2 regions of the Sedimentibacter sp. B4 genome follow, and region 2 is predicted to be linked to the other one. Evidence: riboswitches for the same ligand, from Rfam matches in the RefSeq annotation. Region 2 holds a riboswitch; the other holds the start of a gene.
What was found. A riboswitch is a leader RNA that binds a small molecule or an ion and turns the genes downstream of it on or off. The one in region 2 is predicted to bind molybdenum cofactor.
Positions count from the first base shown of each region.

Region 1: another riboswitch for molybdenum cofactor. It lies ahead of BN358_RS15015 (S-layer homology domain-containing protein); the one in region 2 lies ahead of BN358_RS02995 (substrate-binding domain-containing protein).

Region 1 covers NZ_CANG01000908.1:12,977-22,498, reverse strand. Annotated here, with positions in the region: gene BN358_RS15030 (sigma-54-dependent Fis family transcriptional regulator) at 1-1,053, opposite strand, end outside; gene BN358_RS15025 (NUDIX domain-containing protein) at 1,207-1,698, opposite strand; gene BN358_RS22475 (FAD-dependent oxidoreductase) at 1,710-4,310, opposite strand; molybdenum cofactor riboswitch at 4,461-4,577, shown strand; gene BN358_RS15015 (S-layer homology domain-containing protein) at 4,666-5,679, shown strand; gene BN358_RS15010 (Ig-like domain-containing protein) at 5,875-6,645, shown strand; gene BN358_RS15005 (iron ABC transporter permease) at 6,670-7,677, shown strand; gene BN358_RS15000 (ABC transporter ATP-binding protein) at 7,677-8,513, shown strand; gene BN358_RS14995 (ABC transporter substrate-binding protein) at 8,510-9,522, shown strand, end outside.
Region 2 covers NZ_CANG01000014.1:77,328-86,849, forward strand. Annotated here, with positions in the region: gene BN358_RS02970 (molybdopterin biosynthesis protein) at 1-927, opposite strand, end outside; gene glp (gephyrin-like molybdotransferase Glp) at 933-2,159, opposite strand; gene BN358_RS02980 (molybdenum cofactor biosynthesis protein B) at 2,169-2,657, opposite strand; gene BN358_RS02985 (ATP-binding cassette domain-containing protein) at 2,672-3,364, opposite strand; gene BN358_RS02990 (ABC transporter permease) at 3,367-4,035, opposite strand; gene BN358_RS02995 (substrate-binding domain-containing protein) at 4,050-4,937, opposite strand; molybdenum cofactor riboswitch at 4,978-5,094, opposite strand; gene megL (methionine gamma-lyase) at 5,253-6,452, opposite strand; gene BN358_RS28555 (hypothetical protein) at 6,468-6,662, opposite strand; gene BN358_RS03005 (sigma-54-dependent Fis family transcriptional regulator) at 6,580-8,007, opposite strand; gene BN358_RS03010 (HAMP domain-containing sensor histidine kinase) at 8,215-9,522, opposite strand, start outside.

The DNA of each region.
Region 1 (9,522 bases), on a different contig from region 2:
TTTGGAAATTTTTATGGCAGTGCTGATTAGCTCATTCATTCTCACATCTGTTGTAACGATGCTGTCAAATGTATAGTTTGCATAAAATCCTGCAAGCCTGCTTACTTCCTTCCTCACCTGCTTTGCTTCCTTCATGAGCATCACGGCTCCTGTAACTTCATTGCCAACAGTTATGGGAGAAATGTTCAATGAACATTCTATTTTTTTTGCTCCTATTGAAATTGTGTAATCGGAAAAACTCATTTTGTTTTTGGTTTCAAGAATATTGTGTTGTATGTCTATTCCTTTGAATACTTTGCCTATGTCAATCTTAAATATGTCTTCTTCCTCCATGCGGAAAAGATCCTTGATTTTGTTGTTTATTCGCATTATATTAAGTGAACTGTCAACTACCATTATACCATCGAGTATTGCGTCGAAAGTTGTGTCCATAAGATGGTATGATTCGGCAATCATAAGCTGTTTTTCAATGCAGTTTGCGCTTGAAACGGCAATGCCGTATGTATGTGTCTGCACATCCTTTGCACGGCCTGAAATGTCAAAGCATCCGATTACTTCCCCCTTGCTGTTGTGTATGGGAGCAGCAGAACAAGTCCACTGGTGATGATATTCGCAGTAATGTTCAGGACCCAGGACCTGTATGGGTTTGTCAGCAGCAAGGCATGTTCCTATGGCATTGGTGCCCACGCTTTTTTCATCCCACAGGGATCCCTTCACAAAATTTATGGTGTCATGAATGTCCTTTATATCGCTGTTGATAATCAGATCTATAATTATACCTTTTTCATCAGTAAGCACTACGCTGTAGCTTGTGGCCTTAACCATTTCATAAACGTTTTCCATGATGGGGCGGGTGAGCCTTATCATTTCTCTTTTGTTGTATATGCTTTTTTCAAGCACATGATCGTCAACCTTTGTTCCTTTTCCCGACTTATAATCAACGCCGAGCTTTTCGCACCTTTGCCATGATTCCAGGATATCGGTTTTTATATTTTCAAGAACGACACCCTCTTCCACATATGACTGCCATTTTTTCCTTAATTCACTGAACAATTTATCATCTCCTTTATTTTATTGGATGATTATGATTAGATGTATAATGATAACATATTTATCTTTTGTGTTCAATCGTTTTCATACTCTGAATTATGACAAGGCCATCAATATCTTATGCATATAAGAATTTTCAGGAGCTGAATCAAAGCATTATTGCTCCATATTTATAAGAGTGCTCCATTTTATACCGGAATTTTTTTCTTTTTGCATAACGCCTACTATCACATCATCATTTTTTTCATTTTTAAAGTAATGCTCCAAGGCAAGTTTCAATACATCTATAAACTTGCGGTTCATTACTTCTGCCTTTGGAATCCAGTGAAGGGTTCCTTCGTCATTTTGCAAAATAGCCCTTGTATTTGTTCTTCCGAAATACAGATAATTTATGACCGTTTCATCTCCTTCTCTTCTTAAAAGCATGTACTTAAGTTTTAAATTTTCCACATTGTCTTTTTTCAAACCTGTTTCCTCATAAATTTCCCTTAAGACTGCTGAATAAGGGTCATTTATTTCTTCCGGTTCAATATGTCCGCCCACCCCATACCAGAAACCTGGCATACGCTTGTTTGTTTCTGACCTTTCCATCAGCAAGACATCATCTTTGTTCATTAAAAAAGCTGTTGCAATATTTCTGAATTTCATTTTCCACCTCATTAATCAACCGGCACTTCAAGAATAGTGCCGTTTTCTATAAGAATTTGTTTAAGCATTTCTGTGTCCACATGCTGCACAGCAGTGTCTTTGTCAATTGCCATGGAAGCTGCAATTCCTGCGGCTTCACCCATTATCATGTATTGGGGCTCCATTCGCAGTGATGAATACGCAATGTGGCTAGCAGACACGCAAACCGTAACAATAAGATTATCTGCTTCAGAAATCTTAGGCATCATCACCCTGTATGGAATCTGATAGGGAGTAACAGGAATTTGCAGCTCTCCTTCGTTTTGAACATAGCCATCCAATGTTAGATATCTTTGGACGTTGTGAGAATCTATGTTGTACGAACCCATTCCTATAACATCATCCTTTAACTTTTCACGGCGAACATCTTTTTCCGTCATAACAAAATCGCCCACCATCCGCCTTGCTTCTCTTATGTAAAGCTGGTACGGCCAGTAATCATTGTCAACAAATTCATCCCCTGCATACCCCCACTTCTTAGCATCAACTCTAAGTTCTGCCGGTACAGCTTCATCATTTGCAGCAAAATACAACAGTCCTTGAATATACTCCCTGTGTTCTTTTTTTATTGTTTCTCTTTGCTGGTAATCAGCTTCAGGGTACAGGTAGCTTCCTCCTATGTAATCTGTGGAAAATGGTCCTGAATTATTAATGTCATACTTGTTGTTAGGCAATGGTCCGAAAAATATAATATCTGAAAATTTTATGCTTCTTCCTTCACTTTCCTTTAAGAAGTTAAGCCAGGCTGCAACGAGTAGATATCTTTCCCTTCTGTAGTTTTCAGGCTTTGAAAATGGAACTTGGTTGTTTGGATTGTTTGTTAGGCACAATCTGTAATTGTATGATTGCACCAACTCATCACCGCTCCCCGCTGGACCCGGAAGCCTGGTGGAAATTTCTTCATATAAAGTTTCATTTTTATCAAAAGCCTTTAGGTTATAATAAAAATTATTTCTCCCAAGAGGAGGAAGAACCCCTGCAAAACTTTCCAGGTAAACATCATTGCTTTCCCTGCCCACTGTGTATGATACACTTGATTTTGCCATGAGATCGCCTTCATAGGTGCTGTCGATGAAATTCTGAGCATAAAATAATAAACCATCCAGCATTTCAATGCTTATTAAGGAAGAGCCGTCTTTTTTCACGCCTCCTTTTTCCTTTAGAAGACTGTTAAAATAAACATGAATGTTTTCTTCTTGCAGCATTTTTTTGAAAATCAGTTCTGCAACATGTGGTTCGTAAAACCAGCTTATTTTTTTACTGTAATGCCTTCCTGCCAATTCAAAAAATTCTTTTGTCATTCCTCCTATTACTTTTATGTTTCCGTGATCCGTGTAGCTTAAGCCCCCGGAAACCATGCCGCCTAAGTGAGATGTCTGTTCTATGAGAGCAACATCCTTTCCTTCTCTTGAAGCAGAAACTGCTGCCATTATCCCCGAAGCTGTTCCTCCGTAAACAACAACATCATAAAAAAGAGGATACCTTACAAAGTCAACCTTCATTGGCTTCTGCCTAAGCTTTATGTTTGAAGACTTGTAATCCTCGTTGTCAACAGTGAACCGTACCTGGTCCGTCCCGAAAAATCTCCCAAAAGTATTTGTTATGCTCTGAAGAACCATTCCTTCATGCATGGCCTCAACATTCATGCCGCTGAGAAATTCCCTGCTTAAGTCAATGTGAAGTGTACTGTCCATACCCATGTCAAGCTTGTTAATGCGGCTGTTTTTTGGAAGCACCCTCACATTACCGATAACAACATCATAGTAGGCAGAAGTAAACACTTCCTCTGTTATATCATTTGTACTGAATTCTATATTTTCTGATACATTTCTTATTTTCATATCTTTTAGGTCAGGAAAATAAAAATTGATTTCTTCAGTCAGTTTGAAGTTCCTTTTAATTTCACTTAAGTAATAAGTCTTTTGAGTTATTTTTGCATTATCTTTAAAATCAGATAAAGCTTCCTCGCTTATAACAATAGATTTCACAAGCCCCACACCCTTGGCGTAATAATCAACAGTCTTTTTATTATCCCATACAGTCGTAACCTCTACTGCATTGTACATCTCGATTGGAGTAGAAACCATTGCAGTTGTTGAAGTAATTGTTCTGACGCCTCCTCCGTTTACAGACCAATGTCTTCCTTCTTCAAGTGGACCCATCATAAGAATTTCCATATTACCTGGATAGGTCATGAGATTTTTTCTGAAATAACTTTCTTCCTGTGATAATTTCAGCACGGCCTTATTGTCTAAAACCTGAATTACTGAAATATTCACTTCATCAGCATATTTTGTTCTTAACTGCATCATGTCTTCACTTGTATAATCTATGGTCATTTCATAAACTTCATCATTTTCTGCTGTAATGTAAGTATACTTTGTATCCTTCAAAACAGGAAAGTAATCAATGACCATGTCAATTTGAGTCTGTGGTTCCTGATCATCAGACTCCACAACCTCTCCCGTATCTTCTATTTGTTCCTTCAGATAAATTTCATATATGGAATATAAAAGAAAAGCAAAAGCTATAGTAATTGCAAAGATAACTACTCCTCGAACGATTTTTTTCATTAAATCACCCCTTTTGATGCCTTACTATATTTATACCTTGCATTTAAAATAATAAACCTTTAATGAAATTATTTTTTGATAATTGCGAAGTTATTAAAATTATTGTTTACATATTCACAAATAAATGTTACTATATTGTTAATTAAATATTTGTCTTTAATTTTACGAAATTGATTTTCCTAAAGCGCAAGCCATGGATGCAATTCGTTAGGGTATAGCTGGAAACGTCTATGCCTCCCGTTGGAAAGTAGAATTAATTGCAGGCGTAATTTTTGTACTATTAAATCTACAATTGCATCTTTCCCGGGAAAGATGTTTTTTTATGCCCGAATTTTTAAGACAACAGGAGGATGAAATGAATAGGGCAAAATTATCATTTATCAGTTTATCAGCAATACTTATCATGATGTTTGTTTTCACTTTTCCGGGTTTTGCAGAGGAAATAACTTCAGCTGAAAATACCCAGTTAAACTGGATGGACAAGGGTTGGGGAAAAATTCATGAAGGTGAAATATTTAATCCGGATTCGAACCTTACTCGAGGCGAACTTGTTGCTTTAATCAATTCATATTTTGATTTTAAAGAACAAAAGGAAATCAGCTTCAAGGATGTTAAACCTGAATCTTCATACTACAAAGAAATTTCAAAGGCATTCGGCGCAGGATATGTTCTTGGAAGAGATAATAACATGTTTGATCCTGAAAAACAAGTTACAAACGTTGAAGCTTACATAATGATTTCAAGAATCATGAATTTTGACACCACAAAGCAGCCTGAAAAAATGCTTCTTTTCAAAGATGCAGGGGAAGTTCCGTCCTGGGCTGAAAAAGAAATTGAAGCGTTTGTAAGTGAAGGATTTCTGGAAGGCAAAAATAAAATTAAACCATTTGAATATATGACAGGTTCTGATGCAGTGACTATGCTTGAAAAAACAAAAAACAGTCCTGAACCAGCTGTTGAAGCGCCTACAGCAACTGAGGAAAAAGGAAACGGAGTTGCTCCCTTGAACTTTTTGGGAGCTTCCTTCGTAACAATTGAAAACAATCAGTCAGTTGAAACAGGAACGTTTGAAGAAGGAAATCCAAGTGATGAGATTATTATCAAGCTTGTCTTTGACCGCGGTGTAGTTCGTGAATACTGGGAAAACAACCAGACACAAATAAGCCTTAAGGACAACAAGGGACAAATCATATCAAGTGAAGTTTTCCGCATTGAAAACTCAGATGCAGAAAAATCTTTCATATTCATAAAACCGACTGCAGCACTTAAGTCAGGAAAGACTGTCAACATAGTAATAGGTACTGATCTTAAAGCAAACAACGGAAATACTTTTGGAGAAGAAAAAACAATCAGTTTTACCGTTAAATAATTATTGGTAACAAAACATATTTTGTTATATTGAGGGCAGCCTTTTAGACAAAGATATCCTCCCCGGATAATTCACAAGGATGTTGTACGGAAGTCGCGTCTCCTTGCAACATGGTCTCGTCTGCCCTCAGATTAAAACTAATATGTTTTTTTATATTTTTTGCATTACATTTTGCGTACATTACAGGAGAAAATTATGAAAATAAAGTTATTACCTTTATTGATGGCAATGATTATGGCTTCCTGTGTAACTGCAGGTGCAGAAACCATAAATGCTGATGAAGGAAAGAAAGTTGAATTCTGTCTTGAGGATTCCATTCCGCAAAATTCAGCTGTGGATGTTGAGCCTGATTCAAACATAAAGCTTATATTCAATAAAAATGTTGTGAATTTAACTGTTAAGGAAAACAATTTAAAATGCATCATCCTTAAAGATGAACATGGACAAGTGGTTCCATCTGAACTTATTTTTCCAGATGACCAAGTAGAACCAGACAAAAAAAGAGAATTATATATTGATCCCGTTGATAACTTAAAAGAAAACACCACTTACACTGTGGAAATATCTCCTGACATGCTTGCTAAAAATGGAAGTAAACTTGGGGAAACAGTCTATGTTTCCTTTTCAACAATATCATCAGTTGCTCAGGAAGTTCCTGAAACAAAAAATACAGAGCAGCCTGTTAAAGCGACCGAAGAAGTTTCAACTACACCACAGCAAACTGAAGCAACAGAAGAAAGTACAGCAGAAGTAAAGGCTGAAGAATCTCCGGCGAAAGAAGATGCTGCATTGGAAGAATCCATCACGGAAGAAGTTTTAGAAGCAAATGCTCCGGAAGATGACAATCAATCTAGTGAGGAAAACTCATCAACGAAAGAAAATGAAGCTACTGAAGAACTAAAAAATTTCGGATTGATTTTTGCACTCATTGTCCTTATGCTTGCTGCTTCAGCATTTATTGTTTAACAAAAAAATCAAAAAGAGATAATCATGAAGAAAAACAAATTCATTTATATATTAATTTTCATGTCACCGTTTGTATTGATATTCCTGACTCTTTTTAACGGCAGGTATCCCATTCCACTAAAAGAAATACCGGGAATATTAGCCTACCCCTTTGCAGCATCTTCTTCCTTTAATGACACATACGCCACAATTATATGGAACATAAGGATGCCGAGAGCCTTGCTTTCTGCACTTGCAGGAGCTTCTCTTGCTGTAAGCGGAGCTGCTTTTCAGGGATTGTTTCACAACCCTCTTGTTAATTCAGGGATGCTCGGGGTGAGTTCAGGCTCAGGTTTTGGAGCAGCATTGGCAATATTACTTTTTGCACGGTCTTCTCCGTTTGTATACATATTTGCATTGATGTTCGGAGGAATTGCTGTATTTTTAAGTTATACCATCGGAAGAATTTACAACACAACTCCAACAATAATGCTTGTTTTGGGAGGAACTGTTGTTTCATCAATTTTTTCTGCCCTCATATCGCTGGTAAAATACATGGCAGACCCATTGAACGAACTTCCTGCCATCACGTTCTGGCTCATGGGAAGTTTTGCTTCAGCTAGTGCACAGGACATTTTGATTGGAGCTCCTCCGATGATTTTTGGAATAGCCGGACTCATACTCATGCGCTGGAGAATCAACGTCTTGTCCATGGGAGACAGGGAAGCTCATACATTGGGCATTAGCTCAAGTATCAACAAACTTGCAGCAATTATTTTTGCCACACTTTCAACTGCCGGAGCCGTTTGTGTAAGCGGAAACATAGGCTGGGTAGGACTGATAATTCCTCATGTAGGACGCATGATTGTGGGAAATGACAACAACTCGCTCATACCAGTAAGCTGTGCTTTGGGTGCTTCATTTTTGATAATAATAGACAACATTTCAAGAACTCTGATCAGCGGTGAAATTCCCATAGGAATTCTTACATCATTGGTTGGAGGGCCGTTTTTCATATATCTTTTGAAAAAGACCAAGGGAGGTTCATGGTAATGGATAAATGTACAGTACAGGTCAGCAATGCTTCCTTCAGTTACGGCAGCAAAAAAGTATTTAACAATATCAGTTTCAAAATCCGAAAAGGCGAAGTATTCTGCGTTCTTGGGCCTAACGGCTGCGGTAAAACAACTCTTTTGGACTGCGTGCTTGGAATTTTAAAATTAAATGAAGGCAATGTATTGATTGGAGATACGAACTTAAGAGAATTAAGAGAAAACAAGCTGGCTGAAAAAATGGCTTACGTTCCTCAAACTCATGAACGCTCATTTCCATACAAGGTCAAGGAAATAGTCTTGATGGGAAGGGCTCATAAAACTTCGATTTTTACTTCTCCTTCTGAAGAAGACAAAAAAATTGCAATGGATGCTTTGGAAAAAGTGGGAATATCAGAACTGGCAGATGTTCCCTACACTCAAATCAGCGGCGGACAGTGCCAGCTTGTTATGATTGCCCGGGCTCTTGCCCAGCAGCCGGAAATAATAGTAATGGATGAGCCCACTTCACATCTGGACTTTAAAAATGAGCTTGTTGTGTTGGAAACCGTGGCAGATCTGGTGAAGAAGCACAACATTTCCATACTGATGGCAACTCACTTTCCAAACCATGCTTATTATTTTGAAACAAATCATGCTCCAACCACAGTTGTTCTTATGAATAACGGAATTTTCGAAGAAACGGGAAAACCATACGATGTGCTGAATGAACAAAACATTGTAACCACATACAACATAAACTCCAAGGTTCTTGATTTCAGACTTGATGAAATGACTTCGATCAGGCAGGTTGTTCCCATATCCTTAATAAAAGAAAATCAAGGAGGAATAAAATGAAACTAAGACTGAAAATCAGCATGGCTGTATTTATTTTGTCTTTTGCTTTGCTTCAGGGATGTTCTTCAAAGGAACAGGCAAAAACTGAAGCACCAGTTCAGACACAGGCAGAGGAAACAAGCACCATCACTGTTGTTGACTGCTTTGACAGGAAGGTTGAAATCCAATCACCAGTTAAAAAAATAGCATGCGGTTACGCCTACACCGGACACGTTGCAGCGCTTTTGGGAAGAGGCGATGATATTGTGGCAGTTGTTGACGGCTTGAAAAGAGACAAGGTCCTGACACAGATGTATCCTCACATAAAAGATCTTCCTGTACCATTCAGCACAGGAACAATAAACATAGAAGAACTTCTTGCATGCGATCCGGATGTGGTTTTTCTGAAAACTGACACCGCTCTTAATAAAAGTGTGACAGAAAAGCTTGACAACCTGCACATTCCCTATGTTGTCATTGATTACTTTACAATGAAAGAACAGCTTGAAACAATTTCAATTATGGGCATGGTTCTCGGCGAAGGCGAAAGAGCTCAGAAATATATTGATTACTACAACAATGTAATCGACAGCACACAAAAAATCACTTCTTCAATACCTGAAGAAGAAAGGGTGTCCGTTTATCATTCTGTAAACGAAGCAGTGAGAACCGACGCTGCTGGAAGCTTTCAGGACGACTGGATGGAAATTACGGGAGCCATTAACGTATCCACCAGTGGTGAGCTTGAAATTTCAGGTGACAAGACATACGCCACACTGGAACAAATCTATGTTTGGAATCCGGATATAATCATAGCAAATGAATCCGGCGTACCAGAGTACATTTTAACCAACGACCAGTGGTCTTCACTCAGAGCGGTAAAGAATAAGGATGTATATCAGATACCTAACGGAGTATCGCGCTGGGGTCATCCGGGCTCAATTGAAACACCTCTGGCCATCCTGTGGACATCAAATCTCTTGTACCCTCAGTACTTTGAACATATTGATATGAAAAAAGTTACACAGGT
Region 2 (9,522 bases):
TAATTTTTTTGCAATTTCTTCCATTACAAAGTAAGCTGAAACAGGATAACCCGGTATTCCAATTATAGGCTTGTTGTGAATTACACCAAGCATCACCGGTTTTCCCGGTTTTATGGCTACTCCATGGATTACAAGATCTCCCAATTCACTTATGACAGATGAAGTGAAATCTTCTCTTCCTGCAGATGAACCTGCATTTATTAATACAATGTCATTTTCCTGATTTGCTTTTATAACTGCCAATTTGATTTTCTCGTAATCATCAATAACAATGTCGTAACGTTTTGGAATTCCTCCCCAGTCGCTTACCTGGGCAGAAAATGTTCTTGAGTTGAAATCTATTATGTCTCCAACCTTTAGCTCTGTTCCAGGCTCAACAATCTCAGTTCCTGTTGGTATTATTCCAACCCTTGGTCTTTTGAACACTTCAACTTCATTGATTCCTCCGGCAATAAGGGCACCTATGTCAACGGGTCTTATTTTGTGTTTTGAAGGAACAATAAGCTGATTTTCCACTATGTCTTCTCCAAGAGGCCTGATGTTCTGCCATGGAACAGCGCTCTGGTAAATTTCAAATTTGTTTTCTCCGGCGCTGATTAAGTCTTCAACCATTATCACGCAGTCAAATTCTCTGGGAATGGGATCTCCCGTATCAACAACAATGTAATCTTCGCCTTCTGTAAGGACAACATGGTTTCTGTCGGAAGCCAGTACTGTTCTTTCACTTTTTGCAGCTATACCATCCATTGCCGATGAATTGTAGTGAGGAGAAGAAATCTTCGCAAAAACAGCGTTTACTGTGACTCTGCCGTTTGCATCCCACGTTTTTACCATTTCAGTTTCGGCGTTCAGATTTCCTATTTTGTTAAAATAAATGTTAAGAGCTTCTTCCAGCTCATAATTTGACAAATATACCTTTTGCATAATTCCTCCTAAAACTTGTACACAGCAACTGACTGGCCTTCTTTTAATCCTTCTTCGTTTCTTTCGATTCTTATATATCCCCACGCTTTTGAAAAACCAGTTATAAGCCCGGACTTTCCAAACACCGGAGCAGCTGTAAGCCCTTGTTCATTTTCTTCTATGTCTACAGGAAGATATTCTTCTCTGCCTTTTGCCTTGTGATAATTGATTTTAAACTTACATGATACCGGATATACCTTGTCATTATGCTTTGTAATTTTTTCAATGTAATATTTGACCATCACCTGAAAAATCACAGCACATGCCAGAGGATGTCCAGGAAGGCCGAAAATTATTTTACCTTTAGATTTACCTATTATTGTAGGCTTTCCGGGTTTCACGGAAATTCCGTGAACCAGTACTCCCTCATCTCCAAGGTCATTTATTACATTTACGGTATTATCCTTTTTACCTACGGAACTTCCACCGGACATGAGCACAATGTCACACTCTGATACTGCTTTTTCAACAGTACTTTTTAAGAGATCATAGTCATCCCTTATTAGTCCGTATTTTATGGGTGTACAGCCGCTTTCTTCAAGAAGCGAATACAAAAGATATGTGTTTATGTCCCTTATTTGTCCTGGATTGATTTTTTCTTCAGGATTTACAACCTCGTCACCCGTTGAAATAATTCCAACCCTTGGTCTTTTCATCACTTCAACGCTTGTTATTCCAAGGCTTGATAAAACTCCCACCTCGTAGGGGCGAATTTTTGTTCCGCTTTTTATAACTGCTTCGCCTTTTTTTATGTCTTCTCCAATATCGACTGTATTTTCTCCCGAAGAAGCTGATTTGGATGCAAGAATTGTTGTTTCATCAAGCTTTTCCGTGTATTCTATCATAATGACGGAATCTGCCCCTTCAGGTAGCATTCCGCCTGTAGGTACATAGTAGCATTGTCCGGGAATGCTTATTTTGCCCTGAGCCTCATGACCCATAAGCACTTCGCCTTTAAGGTCTAGCATGGACTGCATTGATTCGCTTGCTCCATACACATCTCTTGAAAAAACAGCATAACCATCTACGGTTGATCGTCTGAAATCCGGCACATTTTCAGGAGCTATTACATCATTTTTTAATATTCTTCCTGCTGCCTCATGAAGATTAACCATTTCTCCTTCAAGTTCCAGGCTGAAATTTTCATCTATTAACTCTCTTGTATCTTTAATTGTCAAAACATTGAACAAATCCATAGCTGCCTCCTATCTTGCGCATTCTCCCCCGGTGCCGTTTAATATTTCAATTCCGTGAGGAAGGGCCGGAAGAACAAATTCCAGATTTTCAACTGCTCCCCTGGGACTTCCGGGAAGATTTATTATGAGCGTGTTGTCTCTTATTCCTGCTATTGCCCTTGAAAGCATTGCTTTTGGTGTTATAGAAAGAGACATTTGTCTCATGGCTTCGCATATGCCAGGAGTATGCTTTTTTATAACCATCAATGTTGCTTCAGGAGTAACGTCTCTTTTTGAAAAACCAGTTCCTCCGTTTGTGAGAACCAAGTCAAGATTCAGTTCATCACACATGTAAATAAGTTCTTTTGCAATTATATCTATTTCATCGGGTATTACCTTGTAATATTCAACTTTATATTGATCATTTTCAATTTTTTCTCTTATTGCAGGTCCTGTTCCGTCAATTCTTTCACCTTTTGAGCCTTTGTCGCTTATTGTTAAAATACCTGTTCTTATCATGATACCCTCCGTGATCATATGTTTAAAATTTGTTTTACAAGTTTGTTTGCAGGATTGTTAAGCACTTCTTCCCTGCTTCCCATTTCTATTATTCTGCCCTTATCCATAAATATGACATGATTAGCAATTCTTTTTGCCTGATATACGTCGTGTGTGACCAATATTACCGTCCTGTTGTCTCTTGCCATATCCTTGATGAGATTTTCAGCTCTCATGGAACTTTCAATATCCATGGCTGCTGTTGGTTCATCAAGCAGTGTTATTTCAGTTTCCAGCACTGCTGTCCTTAAAAGTGCAATTTTTGCTCTTTCTCCGCCGGACAGCCACCATGACTTCTTGTTAAGCAGATCTTCGATTTCAAAATAATTTTTATATTTATTAAATCTTTTTTCAATTTCTTCCCTGCTAGTTTTTCTGAACTTTAGTCCGCTTACAATGTTCTCATGGGAAGATTTGCTGAAAAGATAAGGGTTTTGAATCTGTATGCATATGGAATTTCTAATTGCTGAATCAAATTTTTTTCCGTCATAAAAAATGTTCCCATGGCTTAATTCATTTAATCCTGCCACGCAGCTTATGAGGGTGCTTTTTCCGCTGCCGTTTGAGCCTAAAATTACATATATTCCTTTTTTGAACTCAATGTTTTCAATGTCCAGGACACGGCTTAAACCATAATCTTTAACTGCATTTTCAATCTTTATATGCACGATTATTCCCTCCTCTGCATCCTGTATAAAATTGAGTTAACCAAAAATGATATTAAAAGAAGCACAAAACCAATCATAACCGCTTCTTCAAAATTTCCCTTGCCTGTTTCAAGGGCAATGTATGTTGTCATAACCCTTGTTTTGTCCTTGATGTTTCCTCCAACCATCATTACGGCTCCAACCTCGGATATGGCTCTTCCGAAGCCTGCAGTAATAACAGAAAAGAGCTTAAACCTGCATTCGCTGATTATTGTAATCAATGTGCTTTTTTTGTCAGCACCCAGCGATAAACATGTTAGCTCAATATTCTTTGCTTCTTCCTGAATTGATGATACCGTGAGTCCGAATATTATGGGAAACACAAGCAGTGACTGCGAAACAATCATGGCTGACGGTGAAAACAACAGCCCAAGGCTTCCAAGAGGACCTTTTCTTGACAGCATCATGTAAACAAGAAGACCTATCAGTACCGGAGGCAGACTCATGAGGGTATTTGCCACCCTCATGATTGTTTTTTTCAATTTGAATTCATGAAGGGCTGCCGCTATGCCTGAGGTCAGTCCAAGAGCAGAAGCAATGAAGGCTGAAGTCAGGGACACTTTCAAAGAAAGTGCTATTACAGGCAGTATGTCATTGTATGTAGTTAAAAATTCTCTCATAAATTCAAACATTATTTCACCTTTTGTTATTTTGCATTTGGTACAAACAATGATTCACCAAATTCTTCCTTGCCGAATCCTGCTATGAGTTCCTGTCCTTCGTCAGAAAGCAAGAAGTCTATGAATTCCTGAACTTCTGCCTCTTTTATAGGATATTTTTCAGGATTTACCATCATAACACCATATTGGTTGTACATTTTGTCGTTCTTTTCTGTTACTATAACAAGACCAAGTTCGTCCTTCATAGAAAGATAAGTTGCCCTGTCTGTAAGAGTGTAGCCCTGCTTTTCATCAGCCATCTGAAGCACTGCTCCCATTCCTGTTCCGGCAGAAACATACCATTCTCCTTCAGGAGTGATGTTAAGTTCTTTCCAGTAACCTTTTTCCTTTGTGTGAGTTCCTGATTCGTCTCCTCTGGAAATAAATGTTGATTTAGTATCAGCCAGTAACTGGAAAGCCTTGATAGGATCATTCGGAGCATTTGCAATAAGTCCTGCAGGATCAGATTCTGGTCCTACAATGATGAAGTCATTGTACATCACATCAAATCTTTCTTTAGCAAAACCTTCAGCAATGAATGCTTCTTCTTGTGCTTTGGCATGTACCAGTACTCCATCTGCATCGCCATTTTTGGCAAGCTCCAGAGCAGCACCTGTTCCCTTAGCCACAACATTTACTGTTATGCCTGTTTTTTCTTTAAAAATTGGCAGCAGATAATCTAAAAGTCCTGAATCCTGTGTGCTTGTAGTAGTAGCCAATATGAATTCTCTAGGTTCAGCTGGCTCTTCTGCAGGTGTTTCCTTTGCCGGTTCTTCCGTCTTAGGTTGTTCTGTCTTAGCACATGCTGTCATTGAAAATATAAGCATCAATGAAAGTAAAAGTGCTAAAATGTTTTTTGCTTTAGTTTTTTTCATAAATAAAAAAACCCCTTTCATATAATAGTATACGAAAAGAGAAATGCATTGGCATTCTCCTTTCCAATGGGAGGCTCATTCGTTTCCAAATAAACCCTGTCGGTTTGCGGCTCATGGCAAAAGCTTTAGATCCGTAAACTCGGAGATAACTCACATATAATTTTAGCTAGAAATACGCCAAATGTCAACTTATATTAAGTTGCTTATTCATCAAAATGACGATTTATTAACATGACAAAAAGGCTCCGGCAGCTGAAAGCCACTCGTGAGCCTATTTTTAATGCTTAATAAAAATTCATTTGTTTAAAAATTTTTTTACAGTAATTTGTCAAGAGCCTGTTTTAAATCATCAATTATATCCCCTGCATCTTCAAGCCCTACAGAAAGTCTGACTAGACCTTCAGAAATTCCGGATGCAGCTCTTTCTTCAGGAGTGTATGGAGAATGTGTCATGGAAGCAGGATGCTGTATTAATGTTTCAGTATCTCCAAGGCTTACAGCAAGCGAACAAAGTTCAACTGAATTCATCAGTATTCTTCCGGCTTCAAGCCCTCCCTTTACTTCAAATGCAATCATTGCTCCCGGCAGTGACATTTGTTTTTTTGCAAGTTCATACTGAGGGAAGCTTTTAAGTCCAGGATAAGCAATTGATACAACAGCAGGATGATCTTCAAGAAACTCTGCAACCTTCTGTGCGTTCTGGCAGTGTTTTTCCATTCTGATTTCAAGAGTCTTCATTCCTCTATTTATAAGGTATGAATCAAATGGGCTTATTACTGAACCTGTCATATCCTTTATTCCAACAAATCTAACCTGGTTTATGAATTCCTGAGTTCCTGCAGCAAAGCCTGCTATTACATCTCCGTGTCCGTTTAAATATTTTGTTGCAGAATGAACAACAACATCTGCACCTAGATCAATAGGTCTTTGAATGTATGGTGTGCAGTATGTGTTGTCAACAACAACCATGCAGCCTTCTTTTTCATGAGCAATTTTTGAAATTTCCTCTATGTCTGATATGAGCATGTTTGGATTTGCAGGACTTTCCAGATATACCACCTTTGTGTTTTCTTTCATTGCTTTTCTTACATTTTCAGGATCAGAAGTATCTACAAATGTTACTTCAATTCCAAATTTAGGAAGACCGTGATTTAAAAATGCAAATGTGCAGCCGTACAGTGTCTTAGCTGCTACTATGTGATCTCCGCCCTTTACTATAGCCCAGATTACAGAAGTTATGGCTCCCATGCCTGAACCCATGGCAACAGCAGCCTCTGCATTTTCAAGACTTGCCAGTTTGTCTTCAACCTGTGAGCTTGTTGGATTGCCAAGACGAGTATAAATATATCCGTCTTCTTCCAAAGCAAATCTTCTTCCTCCCTGCTCTGCTGAGTCAAATATAAAGGTTGATGTCTGATAAATAGGTGTAGCCAATGCTCCGTATTCATTTTTCCTGTAGCCTGCATGCACAGCTCTTGTAGAAAATTTCATCTTGCTTAACTTTTCCTTATTCATTTGAATCCTCCTAATTTATAAATTATTTCTATCGATATTGTATTTCTTCATCCTGTTGATTAATAACGTATGTGTTACTTCAAGGTTTTTAGCTGCTTCTCTGATGCTTTTGTTCATTTTAAGACTTTCAGTTATTTTTTCTTTTTTCAAGACTTTCAATGCAGTCCTTAAGAGATGTACCTGATGTTTCTTCTTCCGGAACAATGTCATAGTTCAGCATTATGTCCTTTGAAGTAATTTCTTCTGAAGTTGAAAGTGCAGCAGCTCTTTCAAGAACATTTTGAAATTCTCTTACATTTCCGGGCCAATTGTAATTTAAAAGCTTCCTCATGGCATTCTGCTCAATTCCTTTTATGTATTTATGGTACCTTCTTGAATGGATTCCTGCAAAATGCTCAAATAAAATGGGCAAATCTTCTTTTCTTTCCCTGAGAGGAGGAATATTTATGTTGAAAATATTTATCCTGAACAAGAGATCAAGCCTGAATTCCTTGTTCTTAACCATGTGATCGATATTTTGATTTGTTGCTGAAATCAGCCTTACGTCAAAATTAACTTCGTTTGCTCCTCCAACCCTTCGTACCTTTTTTTCCTGGAGAACCCGTAAAAGCTTTGCCTGAAGGTGCGGTGCCATGTCGCCTATTTCATCGAGGAATACTGTTCCTCCACCGGCAATTTCAAATATTCCTGCCTTGCCTTCCTTTCTGCCTCCGGTGAATGTTCCTCCTTCATATCCAAACAGCTCGCTTTCCAAAAGCTGATCTGGTATGGCTGCACAGTTGATGGCAATAAAAGGTTTTGATTTTCTTCTGCTTTCATTGTGAATAGCTCTGGCAAAAAGTTCTTTTCCTGTACCGCTTTCTCCGGTTATTAAGACCGGCGAGTCAGATTTAGAATAAAGTTTACCTTGGTTAATTACTTGGAGCATCTTGTTGCTTTCAGCAACTATGTCGTCAAATGTTATGGGATTGTCATATCTGCTGAAACTTGTGTTGTCCATTTCATAAAAAGAGATAAGATAACTGCTTAAAACGTTTTCTTCATTGATGATTGGCTGCAAATTAACTTGATATAACTGAGTTCCTATTTCCATGGTGTCCTTTGCCATAACGTTCTTTCCCTTTTTATTAAAGAAAGAAATGAGTTTGTCATAATCCATGTACTTGCGTATATTTACTCCTGTTATGTCCTTGCCTGCTGTCATAAAAATTTTTTCAGCAGCGTAATCGTTTACATACTTAATGTCTCCTGTCCTGCTCAGCAGTGTCACTCCGTGTGGTATTACATCAAGAACTTTTTTTAACTCAGTGTTTTTTTCCTCGAAAGGAAACAGTTCAATTTCCTCTAGACTGTCCCATCCCTTTAAAATGTTGAGCTCATTCTTAATTTTTTCCCATACATCATCTTCTACAGGCATGAGTTTTATGTATGCCACATAAGCATACACTTCCATCCAAATTAAGCCAACATCATATTTGTGAAGAACGCTTAATGCTTCATATGTCAAATGCGGCCTGTCTTCAGAAGCTGTAAGTTTTATTTTTTTAGTTTCCATAATGTCTCCTATCTTAATATAGCATATATCGTGCCAACCATTTCATGTTCAAAATTCAATACAATTCATAGCAAAAATTAAAAAAACCATTTAATAATGGAACAATATCATTCCAGAATTAAATAGTTTTGGAATATTAACCTTTGTTATGGTTTGATATTGTACCTTATGGCACAATCTTAAACCATATTTTTCAATTTATCAATATTATTCTTCTTTGTCATCAAAAATAACTGTGAACAACGTTCCTTTGTTTTCATTGCTCATAACTTCAATGGAAGCTGTATGAAGATCAAGAATGTTTTTTACAATTGTAAGCCCTACTCCGTTGCCTTCTATTTTGTGCCTGCTTTTATCAGCCCTGTAAAATCTCTCAAAAATATACGGAATGTCCTCCCTTGAAATTCCCATTCCGTTGTCTTTAACTTCAACATATATTTTTTTGTTCCTGCTGTATAGATTTATAGAAACTTCTCCCATGCTTCCAGTAAACTTTATGGCATTGTGGATGAGATTGAAGAATACCTGCTTTAAATTGTCTTCATCTCCTGATACAATGTAGCTTTTTTCATTTTCCTTTGAAAAAGAAAGAGTTATATTTTTGCTGTCAGCTTCCATAATTAGTTCACTTACTAAATTTTCAAGCAGTTGGTCAAGTTTAAGTGCATGAAAACTTAGTTTCATGCTTTCTGCTTCAAAATCCTTCAACAAGTCAAGGTTGTTCAAGAGTTTTCCAAACCTTACTATTTCATCATTTAATCCGGAGAGTCTTTCTGAAGTTACAGGGAACACTCCATCAATCATAGCTTCAAGATTGTTCTGCAAGACGTTTAAAGGAGTTCGTATCTCATGGGAAATATCAGAAACCAGACGTTTTCTCAGCATATCCTGTTTGTTCAGCTTTTCAGCCAGAATGTTGACGCTGCTTCTTAAGTCTTCAATTTCTTTCACATCGCTGGTGCTATTTGTCTTGGCTTCAAATTCACCCTTTGATAATTTTACGGACATGCTTGCTACTTCCTTGATTGGAGCAGAAAACTGCTTTGAAAAATACAAACTTAGTATTGTTATTATAATGACTGTCATAGCTCCGCTTGCAACAATGCTTTTATTGATTGATGCTTTGAACTGAATATCCTCTTCTGTCATCAGCAAAGGCGAGTATTGTCCCACTTCAACATATCCCACAACTTCATTTTTATAATGGAGTTCGAATTTTTTAGTTGTGTATACTCCCAGGTCCTGAACCATCATTTGTCCCAGGTTTACTTTATTCCTTATATCATTGGGATTCATTCCCCATATTGCCTTGTTGTCTTTGTCGTACAGCGTCAGGTTGTAATTGCTCATGTAGGCGTTGTGCATTAGCTCTATGCCTGTATTTTCGGACCATTGGCCCTCTTTTTCGTATTCTTCCTCCAGGTACGTTGTGATTGTTTCATACCTTTTGTTTTGAACTTCCAGCATGTATTCCTCAAAAATGCTGTTCATGGTTAAATTAACAAAAATCATAAT